DNA from 2 places in the Agarivorans sp. Alg241-V36 genome. Region 1 is predicted to be linked to the other one. Evidence: predicted binding sites of a transcription regulator. Region 1 holds the regulator's gene; the other holds the start of a gene.
What was found. Region 1 encodes FliA, which starts transcription of late flagellar genes. Its sites were predicted from a motif close to CTAAAGNTNNNNNNNNNNNNGCCGATA; they were not measured.
Positions count from the first base shown of each region.

Region 2: G6R11_RS15920 (DUF5610 domain-containing protein) is a predicted target of FliA. The motif match lies at 7,087-7,113, and genes of this name have one in related genera.

Region 1 covers NZ_UNRE01000001.1:783,481-792,165, reverse strand. The annotation lists gene G6R11_RS03755 (ParA family protein) at 1-698, opposite strand, end outside; gene G6R11_RS03750 (flagellar motor protein MotB) at 698-1,621, opposite strand; gene G6R11_RS03745 (flagellar motor protein) at 1,623-2,369, opposite strand; gene G6R11_RS03740 (chemotaxis response regulator protein-glutamate methylesterase) at 2,362-3,486, opposite strand; gene G6R11_RS03735 (chemotaxis protein CheA) at 3,512-5,662, opposite strand; gene G6R11_RS03730 (protein phosphatase CheZ) at 5,674-6,414, opposite strand; gene cheY (chemotaxis response regulator CheY) at 6,428-6,811, opposite strand; gene G6R11_RS03720 (RNA polymerase sigma factor FliA) at 6,939-7,658, opposite strand; gene G6R11_RS03715 (MinD/ParA family protein) at 7,651-8,544, opposite strand; gene flhF (flagellar biosynthesis protein FlhF) at 8,534-8,685, opposite strand, start outside.
Region 2 covers NZ_UNRE01000006.1:397,417-406,101, forward strand. The annotation lists gene metL (bifunctional aspartate kinase/homoserine dehydrogenase II) at 1-2,306, shown strand, start outside; gene G6R11_RS15895 (alpha-amylase family protein) at 2,390-4,042, opposite strand; gene fabR (HTH-type transcriptional repressor FabR) at 4,332-4,952, shown strand; gene G6R11_RS15905 (DUF1422 family protein) at 4,962-5,300, shown strand; gene G6R11_RS21720 (hypothetical protein) at 5,318-5,569, opposite strand; gene G6R11_RS21725 (hypothetical protein) at 5,532-5,777, opposite strand; gene trmA (tRNA (uridine(54)-C5)-methyltransferase TrmA) at 5,896-6,999, opposite strand; gene G6R11_RS15920 (DUF5610 domain-containing protein) at 7,146-8,321, shown strand; cobalamin riboswitch at 8,378-8,603, shown strand; gene G6R11_RS15925 (TonB-dependent receptor domain-containing protein) at 8,640-8,685, shown strand, end outside.

The sequences.
Region 1 (8,685 bases):
TAAGAAGGCGGTGTGTGACGAAGACTGGCGTCACGGAACTTGGTATCGATGGGAATAACTGAATTCCAAATATTTTTAGGGTAAGTTTCTTGCAGCTCTTTAAGCGCCGCCAATGACGCTCTGGTACGTTTATCATACATTGTTGGCACAACGGTATAGCGTAAAGGTCCAGGGCAAGAACGCTGCATAATAGCTAAGGTTTTCACCATACGTTCCAAACCTTTAATGGCTAAAAACTCTGTTTGCACAGGCACTAACACTCTGTCACTGGCAGCTAAAGCGTTCACCATCATTACCCCCAACACAGGCGGGCAATCAATAAGCACATGGTCGTATTTACCTTCAACGCGAGACAAAATGCGCTTGAGTATTAGGCCCATTCCTTCTCGCTGCCCCAGCACTTTATCTAGAGTGGCTAAAGCCATACTGGCTGGGATCAGGTCTAAGTTATCAAATGCCGTGGCCTGAATACTATGAGTGACCATTGCATCATCAATTTGGCTGTTTTGATAAAGCTCGTATAGGGTGCCTTGCACACTATCAACGTCAAAACCCAAATAGCTAGTTAACGAAGCATGCGGATCGGTATCTAACAACAGTACACGTTTACCCTGTTGCGCCAACAAACCGGCAAGCGAAATTACCGTAGTGGTTTTACCTACGCCACCTTTTTGATTGGCTACTGTCCAAACTTTCACTATTCTTCCTGCCTTGTTGTAAAACGTACCCCACCGCCTTCTAAGGGTACAGCTAACATGGTTTCACTGTCTGGTTGTTTCGTAGGTTCGGCTTCTACTTTAACCGGCGTTTCAGAGCTTACTTCCACTTTTGCTTGCCATAAAGTTTTCGCTAAGGCGATGACTACTCGGCGGTTTTTCCGATTGCTCACTTTAGTTTCATCGGGTGAAAACTCAGCATAAGCTTCTAATGCCATTCTAGCAGGCGCTACGCCCCTAGCTTGCAACTCTCTTAAGACACGGGTTGCTCGCGCCGCAGATAACTCCCAATTGCTAGGATAGAGTTCACTATCAATGCTGTTTTCATCAGTGTAACCACGAACTCGAATATAGTTATCAATTCGACTTAGCTTTTCCGCTAGTACATCGATAACCTGAGCAGCTGGTTTGAGCAAATAGGCACTGCCACTAGCAAAAAACAATCGGCTATCGAGTTCTATTGTGAGCCATTGTTCATCATAACTTATTACTATATCGTCAGTTTTTAGAAAATCTTTAAACTCTGTTGCCAATTGTTCCGCCAGCTGAATAAAGCCTTCATCGTCGGCATTGCTTGGATAATCGCTAGGCATTGGAGTAATTTCGACACGTTTAAAGACTTCCCCATCTAATATAGATTGCCCGCCGGATAAAATGCCCGCCTCTGAAGAGCCTTCTGACTCAACGGCAATCATAGCTTGGCTTGAGGCTTTATCGGTTTCAAAAAGTGAAATAGCATGTTGCAAACGGGTTTGCAGCTCGGGATAGTCATTTTCATTGGCAATTGCCATAGCGTACAAAACAACAAACAAAGCAAACATTAGCGTCATATAATCAGCATAAGACACCAACCAGCGTTCAGTACTTGCGTTACGCTTTGCCTGCGTGGCGTAGCGATGACGCATATTAGTGAAGTTCCGCACTAAAACTATGTAAGCGCCGCTGCACTTCCATGCTACTCGCACCCTCAGCAATAGAGACTAAACCGGCTAGCGTCATCTCTTGGTATATTGCTCGCTCTCCTGCTAAAGCACGAAGCTTATTGGCAATGGGCAAAAACACAAAGTTGGCAAAGCCCACCCCATAAATAGTGGCAACAAATGCCACCGCAATTCCCTGGCCTAATTGCTCAGGACTCGTTAAAAAGTCCATGGCTTGAATTAGCCCCAACACTGCGCCGAGGATACCAACGGTTGGGCAATAACCTCCCATGGCTTCAAATACACCAGCTTGCTTCTCTAAACGGTTTTGCTCTAGATCGATAATGTCTTCTAATGACTGTTTTAACTGCGCGGTCTCGGCCCCATCTATCAACATCTCTAAGCCCAATACACTAAAGGCATCGGCTTGTTGTCGATGTTTTTCTAATACTAGGTAACCATCTTTACGAACAGTGTGGGACCAACTCAGAATTAGTTGGCTTTGCTTCTTAACATCAAGCTGTTGATTTTGCCAAACTCGCGGAACGGATTTTATCGCTTGGACAAATTGAGAAGCGGGAGTTTGCAGCATAACAGCGCCTACCGTACCACCTAAAACGATGATAAAGGCGTGCAAATTAACCAGATCTGAAAAACTACCACCCGCTAAAGAATGACCTAAACCAACAGCAGAGAAGGCGATAAACACGCCAGCAATGCTAAGTTTATCCATTCCCTATTTCCGCTACAATCGCTTCACAAAAGCGATCAAGAGGGAGTTGCTCAGACGCTAAACCTGCACTAGCTACCGCTTGAGGCATACCGTACACCACACAACTAGCTTCATCTTGCGCCCAAATAGTAGAACCTTGCTCTTTCAGCAAACGGGCACCGTCTCTGCCATCTGCGCCCATACCCGTTAGGATCATCGCCAATACATTAGATTGGTGACTCTTTGCTAAGGAAGCAAAGGTAATATCAACACAAGGCTTATAGTTTACTTTGTCGTTCCCATCGATAACACGCAAACGACCATAAGTGCCACGACCTTCAACTAGCATTTGCTTACCACCTGGCGCTAAATACGCGCAGCCAGGGCGTAATTCATCGCCATCCTCTGCCTGTTTCACATTAATTCTCGACAAACTATTTAGTCGCTGAGCAAAGGCAGCTGTGAACGTAGCAGGCATGTGTTGTATCAATAAAATAGGTTTCGAAAAACCTGCCGGTATTTGGGTAAGAATGGTTTGTAGTGCAACCGGGCCGCCAGTTGAGGTGCCAATAGCCACAAGTTTATAGCGCTTACCTGAGGGCTTGAAACGCGCACTAACGCGCTCTTTTGGCTGAGGAGCTGGTGCACTTGCTGACGATTTTACTGCCGGCCTTGCCGCTGGATTAGGTCTAGCTGGCGCACTTTCTGCCGGAGGGCTAACAGTTCTGCGGGCGCTAACACGGCGACGAGCAATCGCTTTTACACGTTGCTGAAGCAGGCTAACAGCTTCTTCTCTATCTCGAGCAATATCTTCAAACTTTTTAGGGATAAAATCTAGGGCACCAGCTTCTAGGGCATCCAGGGTGGCCTTGGCACCTTCATGAGTTAGCGATGAGAACATAAGAACCGGGGTTGGATTCTTCGCCATTATTTCGCGAACCGCAGTAATACCGTCCATTATCGGCATTTCGATATCCATAGTCACTACATCGGGTTTTAGACGAGCGACCATGTCGATGGCTTCACGGCCATTTTTTGCGGTATCGACCACTTCTAAAGAAGGGTCTGCGTTGATGATCTCGCTTACCCGGCGTCGGAAAAAGCTCGAATCATCAACTACAAGTACTTTTATTGCCATGTTAGATTCTTCTTAAAGGCTATGCTTACATCTTACGAGCGTAGCGTTTCAACAGGCTTGGGATATCAAGAATTAAAGCAATACGGCCATCACTAGTGATTGTCGCACCAGCCATACCTGGAGTACCTTGCAATAATTGGTCTAAGGCTTTGATCACCACTTCTTCTTGGCCAATCAGATTATCAACCACAAAACCGACTTGTTGCGGGCCAATTTGTACGATAACCACGTGGCCTTGAGAACTACGTTCTCCAGATTGACCATTTCTAATCAACCAGTCTTGTAAGTAAAACAGCGGAATAGCCTTGTCACGTACAATCACGGTTTCTTGACCATCAACGACGTTCGTTTTGGTAAGGTCAAGATGGAAGATTTCATTCACGCTAGTCAGTGGTAAAGCAAAAGTTTGCTTGCCTACATCAACCATTAGAGTTGGCAGAATAGCCAAAGTAAGCGGTACTTTAATCTGTAGTGTAGTGCCTTGCCCCAATTGTGAGTCTATATCAACTGAACCATTTAGCTGGGTAATGCTGGTTTTAACCACGTCCATGCCCACACCTCGACCAGAGATATCTGAAATCTCCGTCTTGGTAGAGAAACCAGGTGCGAAAATAAGGCTATAAGCATCTTTATCTGGCATGCGAGCAGCAGCATCAGCATCAAGTACACCGCGTTCAATCGCGATAGATTTAAGCTTATCGGCATTCATACCGGCGCCATCATCTTCGATTTTAAGTAAGATGTGATCGCCCTCTTGCGAGGCAGATAAACGGATAACACCAGTGCGAGGTTTACCTGAAGCCACTCGGTCGTCTGGCATTTCAATACCGTGGTCAACTGAGTTTCGAACTAAGTGAACCAATGGATCAGCGAGAGCTTCAACTAGGTTTTTATCTAAATCTGTATCTTCACCCACCAACTCAAGGTTGATGTCTTTCTTCAAGCTTCGTGCTAAATCTCGAACCACTCGAGGGAAACGACCAAACACTTTTTTGATTGGCTGCATGCGGGTTTTCATTACCGCACCTTGCAGATCCGCCGTCACCACATCCAAGTTAGCGGTGGCTTTAGACATATCTTCATCGTTGCTATTAAGGCCCAAGCTCACTAAGCGGTTTCGCACCAATACCAGCTCACCAACCATATTCATAATATCGTCTAGCGTACGAGTATCTACGCGGACCGTGGTTTCGCCTTGTGGCACAGCTTGCTTAGCTGGCGCTTTTGCTGGCTCTTGTTTGGCAGGAGCAGCCTTAGCAGCAGGCTTGGCCGGAGCTGCTGGTTTAGCAGGCGCTTTAGGGCTAGCTTCAATTTTAGCGGCTGGTTTAGGTGTTGCTTTAGCTGCTGGCGCAGCTGGAGCGGCTTTCGCGTCTGGGGCTTTACCAGCACCATGTAATTGGTCTAGCAGTTTCTCGAACTCGTCATCGCCAATTTCATCACCATTTGAGCTAGGTTTCGCGGCTGGGGCGACGGGCGCTGCCGGTTTACTAGCACTTGGAGCTTTTGAACCATGAAGTTCATCCAACAGCTTTTCAAATTCATCATCAGAAATATCACCATCGCTGGCAGCTTTCGCTACGGGAGCGGCTGGCGCGGGTTTAGGCGCAGCGGCAGGAGCTGGAGCTCCTGAGCCATGCAACTCATCGAGCAAACGCTCAAATTCGTCATCGCTTATTTCGTCAATATTGCCTGCGTCAGCACTCGGCGCAGCTGCTACCGGCTCTGGCTCTGGCTCTGGCTCTGGCTCTGGCTCTGGCTCTGGCTCTGCAGCCACTTCGTCGGCAGACTCTGGGCGAGACAATTGGTGTAAGCTTTCAATTAATTCAGGAGAGGCTGGAGTTAGAGGCTCACGAGCTTGAACTTGAGCGAACATATCATTTACTGAATCTAGCGCTTCAAGAATCACATCCATCAGCTCAGGGGAAACACTTCTTCCACCATTTCGCAGGGTGTCGAAAATGTTCTCTGCACCATGACAAACATCAACCAACTCGGTTAATGACAAAAAGCCCGCCCCACCTTTAACAGTGTGGAAGCCACGGAATATGGCATTTAACAAGTCACTGTCATCTGGGCGTTTTTCTAAATCAACCAGCTGTTCAGACAGCTGCTCAAGGATCTCCGCCGCTTCTACGAGAAAGTCTTGTAAGATGTCTTCATCTACATCAAACGACATGCGCTACTCCCTTAAAATCCTAAACTAGACAACAAGTCATCAACGTCATCTTGATCGTTAACAACGTCATCCCTTTGCTCTTTATTTAATATTGGCCCTTCGGCTTCAATAGCAGATTTAGTCTCTTTTTTACTTTCTGCTACTTCGGCGTTTTCATTTCCAAACAAGGTAAGCATTTCTACCAGACTTTCTTCTACCTCTTGAACCAAGGTAATTACCTTTCGAATCATCTGACCGGTTAAATCTTGGAAATCTTGAGCCATCAATATTTCGGTTAACATGCTACGTAGTTTATCGGCATTTGCTGAAGAACTATTAAGGAAAATATCGATTTGGTGACATAGCGCCTTAAATTGACCGATTTCAATTCTTCGTTCCATCAAACTTTGCCATATGGGCATGATATTGTTGATTTCGTTAGTTAATTGATCGGCAATCGGAAGGCCAGACTCTACAGCGTCCATGGTTTTATTGGCCGCTTGATCGGTCATCTCTATTACATAGTTCAACCGTTCTTTAGCGTCTGGTATTTCTTGATTAGCTAACTCGTTAATTCGAATATCGAGTTTAAATTCGTTTAAAGAGTCATGAAGCTGACGAGTGAGCTGCCCAACCTTATCAAATAGCAGGTTAGCTTTTGGAGCACAAAGCTCACTAACAAGTTGATTCGCCTCGGCGACATTTCCTTCTTCAAGTAGCGCAACCAAAGATTTGGCATCGGCTAATGAAATAATCGGAGTCTCTGTGCTCACGCATCTTCCTTTCTTATTGTAGTCTTTCGAAAATCTTATCTAGCTTCTCTTTTAGCGTGGCTGCAGTGAAAGGTTTAACAATATATCCATTTACGCCGGCTTGAGCAGCTTCGATGATCTGTTCACGTTTTGCTTCGGCAGTTACCATTAAAACAGGTAAGTGAGACAAACTTTCGTCGGCACGAATATTCTTCAATAGGTCAATGCCTTCCATTCCTGGCATGTTCCAATCGGTTACTACAAATTCGAAATCGCCGCCTTTAAGCATAGGCAATGCGGTGTTTCCGTCATCGGCTTCATGCGTATTGTTGAAACCAAGATCTCTAAGTAGGTTTTTAATAATCCTTCTCATCGTTGAAAAATCATCAACAACCAGAATTTTCATATTTTTATCCAAGGTACGTCCCCCAACAGGATGTTTTACAAGCCACTAATTAGGCCAAAAATTTATGTAATATAGATATTATGCCTTAATAAACACAATTTTAGTCCATCTTTTACAAGAAATGTAAGGATGAATTTCTCTATTGTGTCCAATCTCGCATTCGAGTTTTAACTCGAGCAAGCGCTTGACTATGAATTTGACTGACTCGGGACTCGCTTACGCTCAATACTTCGCCAATCTCTTTTAGGTTAAGTTCTTCATCATAATAGAGGGATAAAACCAGTGCCTCTCTCTCAGGAAGGCCTTTAATACACTCGGCAAGAGATTGTTGAAAGCGCTGATTAGCAAAACCTTCAAACGGTCGATTTAGCTCTCGGCTTTCCTCACTTGAAATGACATCTTCACTCACGCCTAGATCGTCGATACCTAAAATGCGTCCGCAATTTACATCAGACAGCATTGAATGGTATTCACTCAAGCTAACCCCAAGTTTAGCTGCAACCTCAGCATCTTTTGCATCGCCATTTTTTTCTTTCTCAACTGCGGCGATTGCATCACTGATTGCACGGCTGTTTTTGTGCACCGAGCGCGGAACCCAATCGCCGCGACGAATTTCGTCCAGCATAGAGCCACGAATACGAATACCAGCGTAGGTTTCGAAGCTAGCCCCTTTAGAGCCATCAAAATTCCGCGCGGCTTCGATTAAACCAATCATTCCTGATTGAATTAGGTCATCAACAATTACGCTAGCCGGAAGCCTAGCCATTAGGTGATGGGCTATCCGTTTAACCAAGTTTGCATGGCGCTCCACCAAAACATTAGTGTCATTAGCGCTGGCATAAGCGGCAACTTTATTCACTAAGCTGTTCTCTATTTTTACGTTGTCCAAACTCGAGAAGGTTCTCGATGAAAAATTCTAAATGCCCACCTGCTTGTTCAGGAATAGGCCAAGTAGAAGCTTTACTTGCTAATGAGCGAAACGCTAAAGAAGCAGGAGACTTAGGATAGGCCTCTACCACTACTCGCTGCTTTCTCACGGCTAACCGCACATTATTGTCATAAGGAATACAAGATACTAGTTCGAGTGTAGCATCCAAGAAGCGATCGGTAACTCGGGTAAGCTTAGCAAACAATTCTTGGCCTTCGCGTAAGCTGCGCACCATGTTTGCGACTACTTTAAATTTATATACACCATGCTGATTGGAAAGCAGCTTTATTAGCGCGTAAGCATCGGTAATAGAAGTAGGCTCATCACAAACCACTACCAGAATGTCTTGAGAGGCTTTGGCAAAGCTTAGCACCATGTCTGAGATACCCGCTGCGGTATCAACTAGCAACACATCAATAGGTGTTTTCATGCTGCTAAAAGCACGAATAAGCCCCGCGTGTTCGGCAGGACTGAGCTCCACCATTGATTGAGTGCCAGAAGTCGCCGGTGCAATTAGAATCCCATTGGGCCCTTTGACTAATACTTCATCTAAGGTGCATTCACCCGACAAAACATGAGAGAGGTTTTTGGTTACACGTAAACCAAGCAGCACGTCTACGTTTGCTAGGCCTAAGTCGGCATCCAGCACCATTACGCGCTTACCTTGTGCAGCCATGGCTATGCCCATATTAAGAGTAACGTTAGTTTTGCCTACGCCCCCTTTGCCGCCAGTTACTGCGATGACTTTCACATTGTTTTTTTGTTGCATCATTCTTAAGCCGCTAGCTTGGTCAAATTCATTGTCTTTAGAATACATCTGAAACCTTTTGTTGTTCGGTTTCACTAAACCAGAAATGTTGCTGGCTTTGCTTATCGATAACCGATAATGCTTGTTCAATTAGTTGGGTAGGCGCAGCTACCGCAATATCTTCAGGCACTTGTTGGCCGTGAGTAACGT
Region 2 (8,685 bases), on a different contig from region 1:
ACTTAATTGTGGTATCGGCGGCCGGTAAAACCACCAACCGCTTAATTAACATTATTGAATTGGCTAAACAGGCCGACAATGCCGCGGCTGATGCACTTAAAGGTTTAATTGAGTTTCAAAGCAAGTTGGTTAATGAGCTGCTTGATGAAACCGCCGCTAAGCCGATTTTGAGTGCGCTAGATGGTGAGCATCATCAAATAGCTAGCTTGCTTGAAGGTGAGCTTACAGCCTTTACCTGCAACGAGGTACTCTCTTTTGGCGAACGTTGGTCTGCCCGTTTATTAGCTGCTTTATTAAGTTCTCAAGATTGCCAAGCCGAGTGGTTAGATTCTCGCCAGTTTTTTAAAGCCGAGTTATCCACTCAACCGCAAGTAGATGTCGCGCAAAGCACGCCATTGTTAGCTAGCTGCTTAGCAGATAAACCAGCTTGTAGAGTGGTAGTTACCGGCTTTATTTGCAGCGATAGTGAGCAACGTACAGTGACCTTAGGTCGTAATGGCAGTGACTACTCGGCCACAGAGCTTGCGGCCTTGGCAGATGCTGTTTCTACTACAATTTGGAGCGATGTTGCGGGTATTTATAGTGCCGATCCTCGCTTGGTTAAAGACGCGGTATTGCTAGAAAACCTAGCACTTGCTGAGGCGGCTGAGCTATCGCGCATTGGCACCTCGGTATTGCATGCTCGCACGCTGGAACCACTGGCGCGTTCTCGGCAAAAGGTGAACTTGCGCTGCAGTTACGCTCCCAACGATGGTCAAACTCTTATTCACCGCAAAGGTACTAATAGCCACAGCGCAAAAATTGTTACCTCGGTAGATAATGTGGTGCTGCTAGAGCTTACCTTTACCCAAGACTTTACGCTTAATGCTACGGCCTTGTTAGAAGCTTTAGCCAACCATCACCTAGCGCCAGCTACTCGTCATAAGCACAGCGAAACAGGCTCGTTGCGTATGGCTTACACTTGCGAATTAGTCGATGAAGCCTTGGCAAAAATCGATCAGCTGGCTAGCCAATTTCATATTCAGAAAATTAACCGCAGCGAAGGCTATAGCTTGGTGGCGCTAGTGGGCGCAGGCGTGTGTGATAACCCGCAGCAGTGTTATCAGTTTTTTCAACACTTAGCTGAGCAGCCACTGGAGTTTATTCACTCCAGTGCCGACAAATTAAGCTTGTGTGCGGTGGTGAGAAAAATCACCTTAGAGCCACTATTAAAAGATTTGCACAGCCACCTATTCAAACAAAAAAACAAGTTGGGTTTGGTGGTATTTGGCAAGGGCAATATTGGCAGCCAGTGGCTAGAGCTATTTGACCAGCAGCAAACTACCTTGGCACAGCAGCATGAGCTTGAACTTAGCTTAGCGGGTGTATTTTCAAGTAAAGCTGGGCACTTAGACTTTGCCGGCCTAAATCTAGAGCAGCTTGATAATACTGAAGCCAATACGCCGCTTATTTGGCCAGAGCTATTCGACAAATTAAAACGCCACCCCTACGACGAGCTGGCAGTGTTAGACATAACCGCCAGCGAAGCGCTAAGTGCGTATTATGCAGAATTTGCTCGCCATGGTTTTCACTTAATCACCGCAAACAAGCACGCTGGAGCGAGTGAGCAAGCTAACTACACGGCATTGCAACAAGCTTTTAGCGACCATGGCGCTCAGTGGTTGAGCAATGCTACGGTTGGCGCTGGTTTGCCGGTGCAAAAAAGCATTCAAAGCTTACGAGATTCTGGTGATGAAATTCATGCCATTTCAGGAATATTCTCGGGTACCTTGAGTTGGTTATTCCAGCAATATGACGGAACCGTAGCATTTTCAGACTTATTGGCCGATGCGCTTAATCAAGGCTTAACCGAACCTGACCCACGTGAAGATCTCTCCGGTAAAGATGTGCAACGTAAGTTGCTTATTTTAGCTAGGGAAGCGGGTTTAGAATTGGAACTGGCGGATATTTCACTTAGTTCTTTAGTACCAGAGCATTTAGCGGCCTTAAGTGTAGAGCAATTTTTGGATGCGATGAGCGAGCTAGACCAAAGCATGCTAGAAGCCTTTAACGATGCTAAACGCCAAGGCAAAGTGATTCGCTTTTTAGCAAAAGTGAATCAAAAAGGGCAGGCTGAAGTTGGCCTGTCTGCCATTGATGCCCTACATCCCTTTGCTAACCTTAAACCTTGCGACAATATATTTGCCATTGAGAGCTTGTGGTACAAGCAAAATCCTTTGGTGATTCAAGGGCCAGGGGCTGGCAGAGAAGTGACTGCTGGTGCCATTCAGGCTGATTTAGTTAGCCTTTGTAAGAGTATTAAGTAAGGCAAATATCAAGCAAAAAAAAGGCCTCTTAAACTAAGAGGCCAAACAGGATATTAAGGGTGTTTACAAACGAGAGAAGGTCTTTACTCAACTAACAATAAGCGCCCACTCAAACCACTTATTGCCACTTCCAAACTGTTTCCATCTGCTGTTATTACATCTCCACTAATCAGATCTTTTAGTTGAGCATTATCATTCACTAAGCTTGTAGATAGATTGGCAGTTCTATCTGTTGTTGATGTATTCAAAAAGTAAACTATCTGCTGTGAGTCAGTTTCTTTTGAAATAACCAGCAGGCTACTGTCTACATAAAGATTTTGTACACTACCTTCATACAACGCCGGATTGTTTTTACGCACTTCCATTAGATTTGACAGGTAGTCCATTAAGTCTTGCTGTTCGGTGCTAGGTGTGAACCCGTCGGTAACGCCAGCGATCTTCGCACTTGAGCGAGCTACATGGTCGTCGCACAAACCTCTTTCTGCACAGTTATTAGTGAGTCTACCTGAGTAGTTAGGCACCTCGTCACCAATTTCCTCCCCGTAGTAGAAAGTGATTGGTCCACTATAAGCTGCCATATATGAGAAGGCTGCTTTATGGCGCTCCCAGTAATTACCTAAAATACCGCGTTGAATTAAGTCACCAAAGCGCACTAAGTCGTGATTGCCTAACATTAAGTTTGGCTGGGCATGATCCGGAAAGGTTCTGTGAGAGTTCCAATCTTCTAAAAGAGTGGTGGGAGCTTTACTTTTGTTACCACTATTGGCTACATCCTCTTCCGCTGCTAGAGTTTGTACTAAAGCGTAACGACGGCCAAAGTCAAAAGCAGAAGGCAAGCCTGGAGAAGCGTTGCTTCCGTATGCTTCATCAACGATATCGTCATTACCTTTCCATATTTCGGCAACCATGTAACCTAAGGTTCCCCATTGTGTGCCATTTACATTACAGGCACTATTTGCGGCATTGGTGGTTCCTGCTTCGGTAAGTGTTTGTTGAATCTCACTCCAGGCACTTAATGGTACTTGATACGCTTGATCTAAGCGCCAGCCATCAAGACAAAGCTCTGTAGTCCAGTATTCAGTAACTTCTTGGAAAAAGGCCAAGGTATCAGGGTCTGTATAATCTACAGGATTGTGACCACCCGCAGGAGTTAAACCGTTCGGAGAAGCTTCAATAACTGATTCTTTATGATGGCCGAAGACGCCATCAAAAAACACATATAAGCCTTTCTCATGAGCTTTAGTGACTAGTTCTTTTGCTTTATCTAAATCACCAAAGTTAGGGTCGATTTTAAAGAAATCACTAGCGAAGTAACCTGTTGCATCTAAGCGATCATCCCAAATGCTTTGACCGCCAACAGGGGCTGATTCGAAAACAGGGGTTAGCCAAAGCGCATTAACTCCCAGTCCTGCGATATAATCAAGAGAATCGATAATACCTTGAATATCGCCCATATGGTGGCTTGTTCCGTAACCTTCACCATGACCTATATTTCCATCACCATTTACAAATGACTCAGTCATTACCTGGTAGATTCTTAAGTCACAAAACTCGCCAGTAGCGGTTTCACAAGGAAGCCGATCTTGAGCAGCTTCTCTGGCAGTACTAATTGATATGGCATTAGTTGGCGGCGTTAAGCCTGAATCGCCATCACCTGAACCACTATCTCCACTGCTTCCGCATGCGGCTAAAAGCAGAGCTAAAGATGTTGCTAGAGAAGCTCTCTTAAATGTCATTTCTATTCCTTGTAAACTTCAACTACCTGTTTTGCAAATCAGTTAACCACAGCGCTGCGCGACTAGATACTTGATAGCGTTTTCAGGTTGATGGAAAATTGACCTGGCTCGCATCTTTTGTTTAATTGAGAATATTGTTTTTTTATGAAATGGTTTTCATTGGATTTATTCTGGCCTTGAAACGATTCGCAGTTAAAAACTTGGTTTGTGAGGATTTGCATTGTTCGATTTGGGTTTTTTACGACTCACGGTATGATAGCCCTATAAATAGAAAGGAAGTGGCAGGTTTATGAGCGGCGTTAGGGCCCAGCAAAAAGAGAAAACACGCAGAGCAATTATTGATGCAGCATTTAGTCAGCTAAGTGCCGAGCGTGGCTTGTCGAGCTTAAGTCTTAGGGAAGTGGCTAGGGAAGCGGGTATTGCGCCTACTTCTTTTTATCGTCACTTTTCCGATATGGAAGAACTAGGGCTAACCTTAGTAGATGAAGGCGGCTTAACCTTGCGCCAACTTATGCGCCAAGCGCGGCAACGAATTATTGCCAGTGGTGGCAGTGTTATTGGCACCTCGGTGGAAACCTTTATGGAGTTTGTTTATAACAATCCTAATGTGTTTCGTTTGTTATTGCGTGAGCGTTCTGGGACATCCCCGGCCTTTAGGGCCGCGGTGGCCCGCGAGATTGCTCATTTTATTGCCGAGCTTACCGACTATTTGGAGCTGCAATATCGCTGCCCAAGAGGTGATGCGCAAATGCAAGCCGAAGCTATGGTGATTATTGTTTTCAATGCTGGTGCATCGGCCTTAGATTTAGCGGAGTTTGATAGGCAGTTGTTAGCCGATAAAACCATTAAACAGTTACGCATTGTTGCCAAGGGAGCGGCACTCTACAATCGCTCGGAAGCCTTAAGTTAAGAGGTGAATATGAAGGTAAGAAAATCGCTACTATTGTTGGCTTTTATTGCAGGTTTATGTGGTAACGCCAGCTTGGCTTTGTTTACGGTGCCTGAGCTAAGGTTCTCGGTGTTTCCAATTATTGCCTTTGTGCTGGCCATTATGCAGTTGTACCACTTATATACCGAGAAAGACTTAAGTGAAGATTCTCCCTTAATGAGTGTTGCTGCCTTTTTACTGGGCGCGCTGGGGTATTCGGCCATGTTGCGTGCTCAATTTCCCGAGATTGGCAGCAACTTAGTATTGCTAATCATCTGTTTGTTTATTGGCCTATGGCTGATGTTTAAGTTAGGCGGTTTTAAACGCTAAGCATTTTGAATGCTAGATTATTGCAAAGCCTGCTGCCAAGCTAAATCTGCCTGTTGTTGGTAGGCTTTCCAATCACCTTCTAACCAGCGTTTGCGACCTTTTTCTGCAAAGAATAGGTGCAGTTGGTTATCAAAGAATTCCCATACTTGGCCATCAGTTGCAATTAAGCCCTCGCCTAAAGACAGAGCATTAGCGCAAAACCCGTTATATTTAGGCTGGTACGCTTCTGGCTTAGCTGCAAACTTGTCGGCAGCTTTGCTGGCTAGCAAACTGCCAATCAGCCTCTTTCCACTTTACCGTGTACTTTTTATTGCCCTGCTGAATGTTGCGATTGCCCTGATCTTGAGCGAGCTGGTAACTGGTGACATCGATTCCGCCTATGGCCTTGTCACTCCAAAAGCTGGTGCTTACTGGCTCATTGGCAAAGCTGCTTGAACTGAGCACCAAGCAAGTGGTGGCAAATATAATCCGTTTCATAATTTTCCCTAGATGCAGAGTAAGCTATGAATGGAGACCGTGCTTAGCCGAGCACTATTTCAAATAATAAAAAGCCGCGTTAGTTAACGCGGCTTTAACTAGCAACTGAACACTTGTATTAGCGACGTTGCAAATACATGCCTACTTCGATGTGATCGGTGTAAGGAAACTGATCGAACAGTGCCCAGTGGCTGATTTTATGAGTACGGCTTAGTTCGCTTAAGTTGTTGTATAGGGTGTTAGGGTTACAAGAGATATACACGATGTTGTCGTAAGCTTGCACCATGCCTAGGGTTGCATCATCTAAGCCAGCGCGAGGTGGATCAACCAAAATGGTGTCGCATTGGTAGCTGCTTACATCAACATCGGCTTCTTGTAAGCGGCGAAACTCGCGTTCACCTAACATGGCTTGGGTAAACTCTTCTGCCGATAAACGAATGATTTTAACGTTGTCGATATTGTTATGTTTAATATTGTATTGTGCAGCTTGCACCGAAGGCTTAGCAATTTCGGTGGCTAATACTCGATTAAAGTTTTTAGCCAGCGCCAACGAGAAATTACCGTTGCCACAATACAATTCTAGCAAATCACCTTGGCTGTTGCTGGTGGCTTGTTGCGCCCATTCCAACATGTATTGATTTACCACAGCATTAGGCTGAGTGAAGCTGTTTTCTATTTGCTGGTAGATAAGCTTCTCACCGTTAATGCTTAATACTTCATCCACTCTATCTTGGTCTAAGCACATTTTTTGTTTGCGCGAGCGGCCGATGATTTGAATAGAGAACTGCTTACTTAACTCCGCCTTTAGCTTTGTAGCTTCTGCTAGCCAAGCTTCATCAATGGCTTTGTGGTAGAGCATGCTTACAATGACTTCTCCACTTAAGGTTGATAAGAAGTCGACTTGAAACAATTTATGACGAAGCAGCATGTTTGGCTTTAACTGCTCAATCAATATTGGCATTAGCTGGTTGATGATCTCGCTGGCGGGCGGAAAACTGTCTACACGAAACTTTTGCTTGGTTTGTTGATCAAACATAATGTAGTAGAGGTCGTCGCCTTCATGCCATACCCTAAACTCGGCGCGCATTCTGTAATGCTTGGTGGGTGAAGCAAACACACTAGGTTGAGGAGGCGTGAATTCGGCAAACTGCTCTAAGCGTTTTGCCACTTTGTCGGCCAGTAGTTGTTGGTATTGTTCAGGGTAGTATGCAATAGCGCTCATGGCCGTTCCTCTGTTCTAGCAAGCAGCGCAATTTAAAGGTGCATGGCTTGCTTGTCCAGTTTATCTACAATAATAGTGATAATATTTCTAAAGTTTTAATTTTGGTCGCCGATAAGCTGTGACTAGGGTAAATCCGTGGAGGCTTTATGAACGAACTGAATAGCGTGGGCAAAACCCCCGTGCAACAGTATGCCGAGCGCCTGTTGCAGCAGTCGGCACCAACGATTGAGAAACGCAATAACCTAGCTGACGACAAGGCTAGCTTTAACCAGCAAGGCGCAGTGGCTAGCCACGTGTTGCTAAGCTCAATTGAAAAACACACTTTATCAATGGCCAGTGGTGGAGTTAGCCTCCCTAAACCACAGCAAGTGAGTGTGTTTGATGCCGAAGAAGTTGCTAGAAACGTGCTTAACTTTGTTGCCAGCTCTTTACATAGCGCTAAGCAGTCGGGAATGCCTGAAGACGAGTTAGCCGAGATGATGGCTCAGGCACGTAAGGGTGTTGATATTGGCTTTGAGGGCGCACGCGAAGAGCTAAGTGATGCTGGCATTCTTAATGAAGAGCTAGAAAAAGGCATAGATAAAAGCTATGACCTTATTCAAGAGGGGCTAGAGAAAATTGAAGAGGGTGATTTTGAAATTCAATCTGCACCTCTTTATAGCCAGCTGGCTATGTCGAATTCTCAAACTGCATCGATGGAGCTTGAAACCGCCGAAGGCGACAAAGTCACCATTAGTTACGGCTCGCAACTGGCAGCAAGTTATAGTGAGTCGGGCTCATCTATTCAGGCCTCTTTTGCTTCGCAGCAGCAGTTTAGTTTTTCGGTAGAAGGCGATCTTAATGATGATGAACTAGCTGCCATTGCCGATTTAATAAAGCAGGTTGATGAAGTTGGCCAACAGTTTTTCTCGGGAGATTTAGATAAAGCCTTTGATCAAGCTTTAAACATTGGTTTTGACGAGCAGCAGTTAGTGGGCTTTGCGGTTAATTTTCAGCAGCAACAGAGTGTAGCGGTTACTCAAGCCTATCAACAGGCTAATGATAAAACCTCTGGTGGCTCTGAACTGGTGCCAGATTTAAGTGAATTCTTGAGTTCTTGGCAAGATATTCAAGCCAAAGTTAGCGCCTTATTTGCGCAACCTGAATCGGCTACCGAAACCTTGTTGGCTGGAATACTGCCTATCTCAAGCCCTAGCGAAGAGCAAGATAAGCAAGCAGATGTAGAACGCTTTAAAGGTTTTGCCGACCGCATGGCGGAAGCATTGGCGATGTTCAATACGTCTCCATCAACGCCAAATAACGCAGCCGACAACATTAGTTAATTTCATATTGGCCAATTAGCGGGCTTTTTGTGCTATTAATCACATAAAGCCTCGCTTATAATCTCGCCCGCTGTGGTGCCTGACTTGATAATTGCTCAGGCCTAATAGGGAATCTGGTGAAAATCCAGAACTGACGCGCAGCGGTAAAGAGGAACGAAAGCTCAAGGATTGGCCTTTTCCAAGGACTCCAGACACTGTTTGCAAGGCAAACGGGAAGTCGCAGCCGTAGTACAAGTAATACGCCTCTAAGTCCGAATACCTGCCACATCGCACATGCTTATAACAGCAAAGTACTACGCGACGATTAGGATTAGATCGATGAAGAAGCTCATATTACTGGCCGCAGTTGCGCCAGCTTTTGGCT